DNA from 2 places in the Pseudomonas sp. UMAB-40 genome. Region 2 is predicted to be linked to the other one. Evidence: riboswitches for the same ligand, from Rfam matches in the RefSeq annotation. Region 2 holds a riboswitch; the other holds the start of a gene.
The links. Region 2 has a riboswitch for cobalamin ahead of K0F88_RS26760 (CbtB-domain containing protein). Riboswitches for the same ligand answer to the same signal wherever they lie in the genome.
Positions count from the first base shown of each region.

Region 1: another riboswitch for cobalamin. It lies ahead of cobO (cob(I)yrinic acid a,c-diamide adenosyltransferase); the one in region 2 lies ahead of K0F88_RS26760 (CbtB-domain containing protein).

Region 1 covers NZ_LT607560.1:107,538-114,247, forward strand. The annotation lists gene cbiB (adenosylcobinamide-phosphate synthase CbiB) at 1-146, opposite strand, end outside; gene bluB (5,6-dimethylbenzimidazole synthase) at 143-793, opposite strand; gene K0F88_RS15510 (cobyrinate a,c-diamide synthase) at 790-2,190, opposite strand; gene cobO (cob(I)yrinic acid a,c-diamide adenosyltransferase) at 2,201-2,812, opposite strand; cobalamin riboswitch at 2,893-3,124, opposite strand; gene K0F88_RS32435 (hypothetical protein) at 3,147-3,281, opposite strand; gene K0F88_RS15520 (hypothetical protein) at 3,280-3,864, shown strand; gene K0F88_RS15525 (sorbosone dehydrogenase family protein) at 3,932-5,245, shown strand; gene K0F88_RS15530 (O-methyltransferase) at 5,365-6,018, opposite strand; gene K0F88_RS15535 (C40 family peptidase) at 6,041-6,577, opposite strand.
Region 2 covers NZ_LT607573.1:56,519-63,228, reverse strand. The annotation lists gene cobM (precorrin-4 C(11)-methyltransferase) at 1-635, opposite strand, end outside; gene K0F88_RS26770 (cobalamin biosynthesis protein) at 734-1,147, opposite strand; gene K0F88_RS26765 (CbtA family protein) at 1,144-1,848, opposite strand; gene K0F88_RS26760 (CbtB-domain containing protein) at 1,860-2,051, opposite strand; cobalamin riboswitch at 2,170-2,398, opposite strand; cobalamin riboswitch at 2,576-2,791, shown strand; gene cobW (cobalamin biosynthesis protein CobW) at 2,889-3,950, shown strand; gene cobN (cobaltochelatase subunit CobN) at 3,954-6,710, shown strand, end outside.

The DNA.
Region 1 (6,710 bases), on a different contig from region 2:
CTGCGCCAGCCACGTCCCTCACCGTTGAAACGTTGCTCGATGCGGTCGGCAAAACGGCCGAACGCCACCAGCGGATGCCAGCGTTTGGGTTCACCCAGCAGCGCGTCCAGCGCAACCGCGGCGACACTCAATAACGCCACACTCATTGACTCACTCCCCAATAATTTTCATACAGCAACTCACTGAGCGGACGCGCCTGCGCCCACCCTTCGAGTACCAGCATCGGCGCCGGATAGAATTCCTTGACCGGGCCGAGGCAAAGAACCGCCAACGGCTTGGCCCCGGGCGGCAAACCCAACAGGTCCGCCAGCGCTTGCGGCTCGAACAGCGACACCCAGCCCATGCCCAGACCTTCGGCTCGGGAGGCCAGCCAGAGGTTCTGGATCGCGCAGGACAACGAGGCCATGTCCATTTCCGGCAAGGTGCGTCGACCGAAGATGTGGCGCTCGCGATCGTCCATCAGCGCGGCGACCAACACCTCGGCGCAGTCATTGATGCCTTCGACCTTGAGCTTCATGAATTCGTCGGTGCGCTCGCCGAGGGCTTCGGCGGTGCGGATGCGTTCTTCTTCCACCAGCTGCTGGATCTTGCCGCGCAGGGCCCGGTCGCTGATGCGGATGAAGCGCCAGGGCTGCATCAGGCCGACGCTGGGGGCCTGATGGGCGGCTTCGAGCAGGCGTCGTAACAACGACGGCTCGACCGTGCCGCCGCTGAAGTGGCGCATGTCGCGACGTTCGGCAATGGCCCGGTACACCGCTTCGCGTTCGGCCTTGCTGAATGCGTTGTCGGTCATGGCCTCTTCGCGAGCAAGCCCGCTCCCACAGTGGACCGCGTTTTTTCAGACAACACATCTTCAACTGTGGGAGCGGGCTTGCTCGCGAAGGCGTCCTCACAGTTGGGCGCAAACAGTGCGGCAACCGCCGAAGGATTCGACGGGAAATAAAAATGCACGTAAGAAGCCGTCATCCGCCCCTCACGATAAACCGCCTCCGCCCCACGCCCGCCATTCGGACTCAGCCCACGAGCAATCGGCTCAAGTTCGGTGCTGGTCAACGAATGGTGATAGGTGTGCCCACGCAGCGAACCTTCCGGCAACTCAACCGCTTGCAACGCCAACGCGGCCAGACGCTTTTGCATCACCGCATCACCTTTGAGCAAGCCCACCAGTTCAGCGCGAGTGCCTTCGACATCGGTCAATGAATCGAGCAGGTACAACATCCCGCCACACTCGGCCAGCAACGGCTTGCCGGCAGCATGATGGGCGCGGATCGCGTCGAGCATCGGGGTGTTCTGCGACAGCGCCACATGGTGCAGTTCCGGATAACCGCCCGGCAGATAAAGGCTGTCAGCTTCCGGCAAATCAACATCGCGGATCGGCGAGAAGAACAGCAATTCGGCGCCCATGGCCCGCAGCAAATCCAGGCTCGCGCCGTAGGTGAAGGCGAACGCTTCATCACGGGCCACGGCAATTCGGATGCCTTTAAGCAAAGGCTCGGCGGCGATCACGTCGGGTCCGGCGAATTCCACGGCGGGCGGCAGCGCCACATCGCAACTGCTGGCCAGCGATTCGGCCGCCGCATCGAGGCGCAGGTCGAGATCGTTCAACTCGCTGGCCTGGACCAGACCGAGATGCCGACTCGGCAATTCGATCCCGGTTTCCCGCGACAAGGCGCCATACCAGCGCAAGCCTTCAGTCAGGCTGCCTTCGAGCAATTGCGCATGACGCAGCGTGCCCACGCGATTGGCCAATACACCGGCAAACGGCAGGTCCGGCTGATACTTCGCCAGCCCCAACGCCAGCGCACCAAAGGTCTGCGCCATGGCCGTGCCGTCGATCACCCCGAGCACCGGCACACCGAAGTGCCGCGCCAGGTCAGCGCTGGACGGCGTACCGTCGAACAGGCCCATGACGCCTTCGATGAGGATCAGGTCGGCCTCCCCGGCCGCTTCCCACAACAGACGACGACTTTCCTGCTCGCCGACCATCCACATGTCCAGTTGATACACCGGCGCACCGCTGGCGCGCTCGAGAATCATCGGGTCGAGAAAGTCCGGGCCGCATTTGAACACGCGGACCTTGCGCCCCTGATTGCGGTGCAAACGGGCCAGCGCGGCGGTGACGGTGGTCTTGCCCTGACCGGAGGCCGGCGCGGCAATCAATACCGCTGGGCATTGACGATGGCTGTTCATAAAGTGCAGCTCACAACTCGACGCCTTTTTGCGCTTTGATCCCGGCCTGGAACGCGTGCTTGATCACGCCCATTTCGGTGACCGTGTCGGCCAGTTCGATCATCTCTGGTTTGGCGCCGCGACCGGTGACCACCACGTGTTGCATCGGCGGACGCGCCTGCAAATCACTGAGTACCTGATCGAGGTCGAGGTAGCCGTGCTTGAGGGCGATGTTCAACTCATCCAGCACCACCAGACCGATCGACGGGTCACGCAACAGCTCCTGGGACACCGCCCACGCGGCCTCGGCGGCGGCGATGTCACGCTGACGGTCCTGGGTTTCCCAGGTGAAGCCCTCGCCCATCACATGAAAACGCACCTGCTCCGGAAAGCGCCGGAAGAACAGCTCTTCGCCAGTGCTGTTACGGCCCTTGATGAACTGCACCACGCCGCACTGCATGCCGTGGCCCATGGACCGGGCGAGCATGCCAAAGGCCGAGCTGCTCTTGCCTTTGCCGTTGCCAGTCAGCACCAGCAGCAGGCCGCACTCATTCGGCGAGTTGGCGATGCGTTCGTCGATGACGGCTTTTTTGCGCTGCATGCGCGCCAGGTGGCGTTCGTCACGATCAGGGGAATCAGTCATGGGGGAGCTCTCCGTTGAGGCTGGATAACGGCGGGCAGGCACAAGAATAGACGGCAAGAAGCCTGGCATCGCCCACCGTGATGCCGTTGGATGAATCAGGCCGGTCTCCGGGCTCATGAGCGGCTCGCGCCGGACTGCGCGCCTTCCCATGTCAGTCGACACAGTGGCTCAAGACGCAGTGTTCACTCATTTACCGTTGCGGGGGCAGGGCCGGGATCGTGACGTTTCGTCGCTTGGCGATAGTCACTCACCGGCTTCCCTGTTTCACTCTGTCGGCCATCGCCACAGAGCACCTGAAACAAGCCGCGAAGGTTAGAGGGTTGGGGGTGGAGCGTCAATTGAAGACAAAGCGCGAGCGCTCGATATACTGCCGCCCATCAATTACCTGACGCCCATCTTGCACCACACTGTCAGCAGTGATATCAAAGCGCCACAAACCCAACAACACAATTACAAGGGTGAGCAACATGCAAGGCATGATCATCAGCAATCCGAGGCTGGAATTCCTGCGACCGGTGCTGGAACGCTGGTTTGACTGTATCGACCGCTACAACGCCGTGCGCGGCGATAACGACACGCCATATTGGTACGACGAGAAAGCCAACCTTGGCCTGCTCTCCGCCGCAGCGTGGATGGCGGAAATGGTCACGCTGCAACAAACGCCGACCCGTAAACAGAACGAAGAAGGCGAACGCAACAGCCGCGCCGACCTGTTTATCGCCTCCACTGAAGAGCGCGCCTACCTCCAGACCACGCAACGCTGGCCGCGGGTTAATAACCTGAACCTGACCCAGGCGCTGCAGGACATCACCAGCGACGCCAAACGCATCAGCTATTCCAGCGACCTGAAACTCGGCTGCCTGTTCGTTGCGCCTCAAAAGGCCCAGCAGAGCGCGACGCCGGAAGAACTCCAGGACATGGTCGACGACCTGCAAAAGGAACACAGCTGCGCCGTGGCCTGGTATTTCCCATACGCCTACCGCAAGTTGCGCAACGAAGCCGGCAACTATCACCCCGGCATCGCTGTGCTGCTCAAGGAAGCCCGCGGCTGACCGGTTGAACCATCGCGTGCTTAAGCTTCTCTATGATTAAGACAATGCACTCATAGGGAAGACCAGCATGCGCAAGCCCCAGCTCGTTCTCGTCATCGTGCTCGCCGGAGGGCTCGCCGCCTGTGGCGAAACCTCCAGCCTGCAAGTCTCCGACGGCACCGGCCCGTCACCCAAGCTGCCCGAACCGAACAAGACCCTGATCCCGACGGTGAACATCGCCCCGGCGATCGGCTGGCCGGATGGCGCGAAACCCACCGCTGCGGCGGGCACTCAAGTGGCGGCATTTGCCGAAGGGCTCGATCACCCGCGCTGGCTCTACGTGCTGCCCAACGGCGATGTGCTGGCGGCCGAAACCAACGCGCCACCGAAACCTGATGATGGCAAAGGCATTCGCGGCTGGGTGATGGGCAAAGTCATGGGCCGTGCCGGTGCCGGCGTCCCCAGCCCCAACCGCATCACGTTGCTGCGGGACAAGGACCACGACGGCATCGCCGAAACCCGCACGGTGTTCCTGGAAAACCTCAATTCGCCCTTCGGCATGACCCTGGTCGGCAACGACCTGTACGTCGCCGACACCGACCGCTTGCTGCGCTTTCACTATGAAAATGGCGACACCGCGATCAAGTCGCAGCCGATCAAGGTGGTCGACCTGCCGGGTGGCACGCTGAATCACCACTGGACCAAAAACGTTATCGCCAGCAAGGACGGGAGCAAGCTGTACGTCACGGTCGGCTCCAACAGCAACGTCGGCGAAAACGGTCTGGATCAGGAAGAAGGTCGCGCGGCGATCTGGGAAGTGGATCGCGCCACCGGCAATCACCGGATCTTCGCTTCGGGGATTCGTAATCCAAACGGCCTGGCCTGGGAACCTCAGACCGGCGCCCTGTGGACGGCGGTCAATGAGCGAGACGAAATCGGCAGCGACCTGGTGCCGGACTACATCACGTCGGTGAAGGACGGCGGGTTCTACGGCTGGCCCTTCAGCTACTACGGCCAGCATGTCGATATTCGCGTCGAGCCGCAAAACCCTGATCTGGTGGCCAAGGCCATTGCGCCGGATTATGCGGTCGGCCCGCATACCGCATCGCTGGGCCTGTCGTTTGCCGAGGGCAACACACTTCCCGCGCAATTCAAGGAAGGCGCCTTCATCGGCCAGCACGGCTCATGGAACCGCAAGCCGCACAGTGGTTATAAAGTTATTTTCGTCCCGTTCGCGGGAGGCAAGCCGACCGGGCAGCCGGTTGATGTACTGACAGGGTTCCTCAATGACGATGAGAAAGCCATGGGCCGGCCCGTGGGAGTGGTGATTGATCAGCAGGGCGATTTGCTGGTGGCCGATGATGTGGGGAACAAGGTGTGGCGGGTGTCGGCCACGAAGTAACTGCAACACATATCCCTTGTGGGAGTGAGCCTGCTCGCGATTGCGTCAGCATAGCTAGCAATGATGTTGCCTGACGCACCGCTATCGCGAGCAGGCTCGCTCCCACAAGGGCTTCGCGTTTAGCGTTTACGACAAAGCGTGAGCCCATCACCCAACGGCAACAACGACAGATCCACACGCGCGTCATCCTTCAAGGCGCGATTGAGCGCCTGGATGGCTCGGGTGTCTGCGCTCTCGGGATTCTCCTCAAGCACTCGCCCACTCCACAGCGTGTTATCGAACACCGCCAGCCCGCCGACCCGCAGCAGACGCAGGGCATGCTCCAGATAGTGCGGATAGTTGGACTTGTCGGCATCAATGAAGATCAGGTCGAATTGCCCCGGCTGATCCAGCATGGCGAGCGTTTCCTGCGCGGGCGCCAGACGCAGGTCAATGCGCTCGGCCAGCCCCGCTTCCTGCCAATAACGGCGTGCGATAGCGTTGTAGTCGCCAGGGATATCACAGCAGATCAGCGAACCGCCCTCTGGCAACGCAGCGGCCATGCACAAAGCGCTGTAACCAGTAAAAGTGCCGACTTCCAGCAAGCGCTTGGCGCCAATGAGTTTGACCAGTAACGCGAGGAACTGCCCCTGCTCCGGCGCTACCTGCCAGCGCGCCATGGGCATCGCCTGGGTTTCATCGCGCAAGCGCTTGAGCAGCGGCGTTTCCCTCAGGGAAACGTCGAGCAGGTATTGATACAGGGCATCGTCGAGATTGAGAGTGCGAGCGGTCATGACAACCTCTTCGGACAGGACGCTACGGGTTACGCGCCAGGTGTTCAGGCTGCAGAACGCGCTTGGCGCTCAGATAAGCCTTCTGCCAGTAAGCCTTGGACAGGCTGTCCAGCTTCACCGTGCCGCCAGTGGCCGGCGCATGAACGAAGCGGCCTTCGCCGACGTAGATACCGGCATGGCTGACCTGGGAGCCGCCATTGGTGGCAAAGAAGATCAAGTCACCGGTTTGCAAGCCTTCCTTGCCGACGCTGGCCGCCTGCATGCTGATCATTTCGCGGGTGGTTCGCGGCAGGGAAATACCGGTGACGTCACGGTAGACGTAACCGATCAGGCCGCTGCAATCGAAGCCCGAATCCGGCGTGTTGCCACCCCAACGATACGGCGTGCCCACCAGACCCAGCGCACGGAACAGCACGTCTTCTGCCTCGGGGGAAAAGGGTTGCGGGTTACCGAAAACAATGGGCGCGCGAACCACCGGCGCAGGTGGCGGTGTGCGACTGGCGCAGGCGCTGAGCAGCGCTGCGAAGAACATGATTGCGAGGCGGGCCGACATCGTCATAAGCAGAACATCCTGATCTGGCTGCGGCTTTTTCTGCCGGGAAGACAGAAAAGAAAACCGCCTGCGCAGGACGCAGGCGGTTTGCCATCAATAATAGATCTGGATTCTAGCGGCTATACGCCAAACTTCAAGT
Region 2 (6,710 bases):
GCTTCAACCTTCGCGGCAATGTCCGCAATCGTCCCCACCACCCAATCCTGATCCGGCCAGGTCGCCCGGTGAATCACCGCAATCGGGCAGTCGGCGCCGTAATGCGGCAGCAATTCCGCCAGAATCCTCTCCAGATGATTAACCCCCAAATGAATCGCCATGGTCGCCCCGTGCTGGGCCAGGCTCCCCAGTTCTTCACCGGCCGGCATCACGGTTTTGTCGGCGTAGCGGGTCAGAATCACACTCTGTGAAACGTCGGGTAGCGTCAGTTCAGCCCCCAACAGCGCCGCACAAGCCGCCGTCGCCGTAACCCCAGGAACGATTTCAAACGCAATCCCCAGTTCACGCAAATAGCGAATCTGCTCACCAATCGCCCCGTAAAGACTCGGATCACCCGAATGCACCCGCGCCACGTCCTGACCGTTGGCATGGGCGGTCTTGATCAGTTCGATGATCTGCTCCAGGTGCAGTTCGGCGCTGTTGACCACCTGTTCGGCACAATGGCCTTCGAGCACGGCGGCGGGCACTAAAGAGCCGGCGTAAATGATCACCGGACAACTGCGAATCAGCCGTTGGCCTTTGACGGTGATCAGTTCCGGGTCGCCGGGACCTGCGCCAATGAAGTAGACGGTCATCGTCCGTTCCTTTGAATAAAGAGTCTGTCAGAAAAGGGGCTTGGGCAAGGCTTCAGATGAAGATTGCTCATGATCGAAGGTGGGGATTATCGGGGATCTTACGCAACGCAGGCCAATGCCAGGGTGGCCTGTGCATATTTTTGTCGCGAAATCAGCAGTTTCGCCGGTGCCTGGGCCAGGTGTTCGACCAGGGCCAGGGCGGCACTTTCCGCCACGCCGTAGCAGCCAGTGCGTTCGAACGCGATGTCCGAATGATGGCTGAGTTGCGGTTTATAACCTTCCAATTGCTCACGGCTGAAATACATCAGCGGCAACGCGAGTTGTTCGGCGAGTTCGATCAGGCCAGGCTCATTACGCTTCAAGTCGATGCTGGCCAGGGCCTTGATCTGGTGAAGTCCGATTTGATGAGCCTGCAATGCCTGAACGATCAACGCCCGCAGCGTGCTGGCGGGGCAGCCGCGCTGGCAGCCCAGGCCGACCACTAAAGTCGGCGCTGCGCGGGTATCAATCATGCGTGGTATTGGCCATCGCTTTTGCGGCGGAACAACCAGGCGCTGATCAGGCCCAAAGCCAGCCAGAACGCGACGTTGGTCAGCTGCGACGCGATTTTGAACTGCGCTTCCAGCGCTTCCGGCGCGAGCATCGAGTGCACTTCCGGTTGCGGCGCGCCGATCACGTGCGGAACGGCGAGAATCGCCACGCCGAGGATCTTCATCAGCCAGTGACGGCTGAACACAATCAAGGCGATGCCGACAGCGGTGGAGGCGGCCGTGCCAATCCACCAGAGTTGCCGTTGGGCCAGATCCGCTGCGGCAGTGCCCGGCAGTTCAGGCGGCAGGCCGAGGGTCGGCGCCAGCACGAACGTCGCGTAACCGGCCAGGCCCCAAAGCAAGCCCTGGGAGGTTTTGGTCGGTGCACGCAAGGTGTAGAGACCGGCGAGCATCAAGGCAAAGCCGACGGCGACCACCAGGTTACCGCCCGTGGTCGACAGCACGCGCTGCCAGCCGTCTTCCGGTTCCCAGGCTTCAGCGTCGTGACTGTGAGCGGCAACACCGGCGGCGTGTTCGTGAACTTCAACAGCGGCCGGCTCGGATTTTTCGTAGGTTTCGGCCTGCAGAATCAGCGGCGAGACCCAGAAACTTTGCAGCAGGGTCAGCAGCAGGGCGGCCAGCAGTCCGGTGAAACCTGCGGTTTGCGCTATACGCTTGATCATGTCGGCAGGTCTCAATGGCACGGGAAGGCGGAGCTGTGACGGGTATCGTGCGCGGCATTGTGCACCGCTTCGATGTGCGAGAAACCGGCGAAATACACGAGGCACGCGCCAAGGATCGACGCGCACATGGCGGCGATCAGACGTTGGCTCAGGGTTGTGGTGGTGCTGGCGGAGCTATGGTCGGTACTGCTGATGATCGACATGGCGCATCCCTCTGGTCTGTCAGCGGGTGAATAGAGCGCATGGAAGACCCCTGCGAGTCGGGCGCGCAGAGGTTCAAACAGCGCCCGCCCACCGCGGGTTTGTTATTCAGTGACGTAAGGGTCACTTTGTGTTGCGGGCCGGTCTCCGGGCTCACGAGGGGCCAAGGCTTGCGCCTGAACCTGCAAGCATCACCTTCCCATGCCGAACTGCTGGCACAGTGGATCTGACGCTTCGCTCGCTTACCGTTGCGGGGGCAGCACCGGACTGACATGGCTTTGAGTAAAGCACATGATTCACCGGTTTCCCGTTTCACCCTGTGAAGGGCACCCGTAACAAGGCGTGTAGGAGAGCATGGGCGGGGGTTTGGCGTCAATTGGCATGGGTTCTCATTTCGATGCCGAGGTGAATTCTTCGCGGGCAAGCCTCGCTGCTACAAAAGCACTGCCGTCCTGTAGGAGCGAGGCTTGCCCGCGAAGGGGCCGGTGAGGGCGCCACAAGACATTGACCCGCCCCCACACCATGCGTAGCCTTGCGCTTTCGAGGTTCTTCGGCATTTGCCGAAGCTAAGAAGGGAACGCGGTCGATGCCGCGGCTGCCCCCGCAACTGTGAACGGTGATGTTCGCTGCCACGCCACTGCAAACCCTGTTCAGCGGGTTCGCGGGAAGGCGCAGCGAATGCCAGGCCCACAAGCCCGGCACACCGTCAGCCAGGAGACCTGCCTCGACACAGATTCTCACTACAACCGGGCGGGGTGATCCGGTGGCGAACTCTTCCGCGCGCGCCCGTCGCTGCGATTGTCGTCCCGTATGCCCGCCACCTTGCCAAAGGGCATCCGATGAAAACACTGGCCAAACTCCCCGTCACCATCGTTACCGGCTTCCTCGGCTCGGGCAAAACCACCTTGCTGCGGCACATGCTCGACAACGCCCAGGGTCGCCGCATCGCGGTGATCGTCAATGAGTTCGGCGAGCTGGGCATCGACGGCGAAATCCTCAAGCAGTGCTCCATCGGCTGCACCGAAGAAGAAGCCAACGGCCGCGTCTACGAACTGGCCAACGGCTGCCTGTGCTGCACCGTCCAGGAAGAATTCTTCCCGGTGATGCGCGAACTCGTCGCCCGTCGCGGCGACCTCGACCACATCCTCATCGAAACCTCGGGCCTGGCCCTGCCTAAACCGCTGGTGCAAGCCTTCCAGTGGCCCGAAATTCGCAGCGCCTGCACCGTTGACGCGGTCATCACCGTGGTCGACAGCCCGGCCGTCGCCGCTGGCACTTTCGCCGCGTTCCCGGATCAGGTCGATGCCCAGCGCAAACTCGACCCGAACCTGGACCACGAATCGCCGTTGCACGAGCTGTTCGCCGACCAACTGGCCAGCGCCGACCTGGTGATCCTCAACAAGGCCGACCTAATCAGCCCGGAAGACCTGGCTCGCGTGCGCCTGGAAGTCGCCGAAGAGCTGCCGCCAGCGGTCAAAGTCATCGAAGCCAGCAGAGGCCGCGTGCCACTGGACGTGCTGATCGGCCTCGGCGCCGGTTCCGAAGAACACATCGACAGCCGTCACAGCCATCACGATCACCACCATGAAGGTGAAGACGATCATGACCATGACGCCTTCGATTCGATCTCCATTGAGCTGCCGCAAGCCGACGAAAGCCTGCTGCTGGACGCGCTGACCCAACTGGTGGTCCAGCACGGCATCCTGCGGGTCAAAGGGTTCGCGGCGATTCCGAACAAACCGATGCGCCTGCTGATACAGGGCGTGGGCACGCGTTTCGACAAGCATTTCGACCGTCAGTGGGGCGCCGATGAAGCGCGCACCACGCGCCTGGTGCTGATCGGCCAAGAACTGGACGCCACGCTGCTTGAAGCGCAACTGCGCGCCGCGCTCAGCGTTTAAGCCATGCACCTGCTCAGGACCCAGCCCGGCGGTTTCGTGTCGGATGACAACATTGCCGACCTTGGACAAACCCCCGCCGAGCTGGTGATCCTGTGCAGCGGCGACTCCAGCCTGGCGCTGCTCGCCGAAGCGGCGCAGCAACTGCCTGACGATTACCCGAGCGTGCGCCTGGCCAACCCGATGCAGGTGCAGAATCACGCGTCGGTCGACCTGTATGTCGACGAAGTGCTGCGTCATGCCAAGGTGATCCTGATCTCGCTGCACGGCGGCATCGCCTATTGGCGTTACGGGGTCGAGCGTCTGGTGGAGCTGTCCCAGCGCGGTGTTCAGCTGATTCTGGTGCCCGGCGATGATCGCCCGGACCCGGAACTCAGCGTCCTGAGTACCGTGGCCGCCGACGACCGCGACCGGCTCTGGCAGTTTTTGCGTCAGGGCGGTATGGCCAATGGCCTGGATTTTTTCCGCTGCCTGGCCAATCGCTGGCTGGATCGCGATTACGCCTGGGCCGAGCCGCAAACCCTGCCGCGCACAGCGATTTACCACCCGCAAAAGAGCCCCGCTGACCTTCACGATTGGCAAGCCGACTGGCAGGCCGGTCAACCGGTGGCGGCGGTGCTGTTCTATCGCTCGCATTTGCAGGCGGCGAACACCGCGTTCATCGATGTTTTCTGCCAGCGTTTGCAGGCGGCGGGTTTGAACCCGTTGCCGATTGCTGTGGCCAGTCTGAAAGAACCCGGCTGCCTGTCGGTGGTCGAGGACCTGCTGGACGAAGTCGAGGCGGGGGTGATCCTCAACACCACCGGTTTCGCTCAATCCAGCCCCGAAGCGCCGCATCTGCGGCCGTTTCGACGCAACATTCCGGTGATCCAGGCGATCTGCGCCCAGGACAACGAGCCGGGTTGGCTCGCCAGTGAACAGGGCCTCGGCCCGCGTGATCTGGCGATGCACATCGCGTTGCCGGAACTGGACGGGCGGATCATCAGCCGGCCGATCAGCTTCAAGGACTTGGCGTGGCGCAGCGAGCGCAGTCAGTCGGACGTGGTGTGCTATCGGGCGCAACCGGAGCGCATGGATTTCGTCGCCGAACTGGCGCGGCGCTGGATCGATCTGGCCCGGGTACCGAACAGCGAAAAACGCATCGCGCTGATCCTCGCCAACTACCCGACCCGCGATGGGCGCATCGGCAACGGCGTGGGCCTCGATACCCCGGCCGCCGCGCTGAACATCCTGCGGGCGCTGTACACAGAAGGTTATCCGTTGCCCGCCGAGTTGCCGGACAGCGGCACTGCGTTGATTCAACAATTGCTCGGGGGCGTCAGCAACGACCTCGACACCCTTGATCAGCGTCCCTGCGCGCAAAGTTTGGCGATGGACGACTATCGGCTGATGTTCAACCGATTGCCCGAAGCCAATCAGCAAGCGGTGCTGGAGCGTTGGGGCACGCCCGAAAGCGATCCGATGTGCCGTGACGGACGCATGATGATCGCCGGGTTGCGCTTTGGCCTGACCTTCGTCGGCATTCAACCGGCGCGGGGTTATCAGGTTGATCCGAGTGCGGTGTATCACGACCCGGACCTGGTGCCGCCTCACGGCTACCTGGCGTTCTACTTCTGGCTGCGCAACACCTATGGCGCCCACGGCGTGATTCACGTCGGCAAGCATGGCAACCTCGAATGGCTGCCGGGCAAAGGTGTCGGGCTGTCGGAAAACTGCTGGCCGGACGCGTTGCTCGGGCCGCTGCCGAACATCTATCCGTTTATCGTCAACGACCCGGGCGAGGGCGCCCAGGCCAAGCGTCGCACCCAAGCGGTGATCATCGACCACCTGATGCCGCCGCTGACCCGCGCCGAAACCTACGGTCCGCTGCGCAACCTCGAGTTGTTGGCCGACGAGTATTACGAAGCGCAATTGCTCGATCCGCGCCGCGCCCGAGAGTTGCAGCGCGACATCCTGCAACTGGTGCGCGACACGCACATCGACCGTGAACTGCAACTGGACGAAAAACTCAACAGCGACGCTGATGCGGCGATCTGGTTGCCGCGGCTGGACACGTACCTGTGCGACTTGAAAGAGTCGCAGATACGCGATGGCCTGCACATCTTTGGCGAGTCGCCGACCGGGCGCTTGCGCATTGATACATTGTTGGCGCTGTTGCGCATTCCCCGTGGCGATGGACGTGGGGCGCAATCCAGTTTATTGCGGGCGTTGTCCAAGGCGTTTGAACTGGGGTTTGATCCGCTGGATTGTGCGTTGGCCGAGCCATGGACCGGGCCGCGGCCCGTAGAGCTGCTGAGCGTTACTGATCAAGTGTGGCGCACGGCTGGCGATACCCGCGAACGGCTGGAGCTTTTCGCCGCCCAGTTGATCTCGCTGACACTGACCCCATCTCAAGCCAGCCAAAACCCCTGTGGGAGCGGGTTTGCCCGCGAAGGCGGTGTATCTGACAACTCATTGTCGCCTGACACTGCGCTTTCGCGGGCAAGCCAGCTCCCACAGGGTTCTATGTGGACTGACGTTAGCGCCATCCTTGAGAGTCTGCGCGAAGTGGTCGCACCACGCCTGGACGCCTGCGGCCCGGCAGAAATGCGCGGCCTGCTCGACGCCTTGAGCGGCCGCTTTGTCCCGGCCGGCCCCAGCGGCGCACCGAGTCGCGGTCGACTGGACGTGCTGCCGACCGGGCGCAATTTCTACTCGGTGGACGTGCGCAATCTGCCAACCACCACCGCGTGGCGCATCGGTTTCCAGTCGGCCAACCTGATT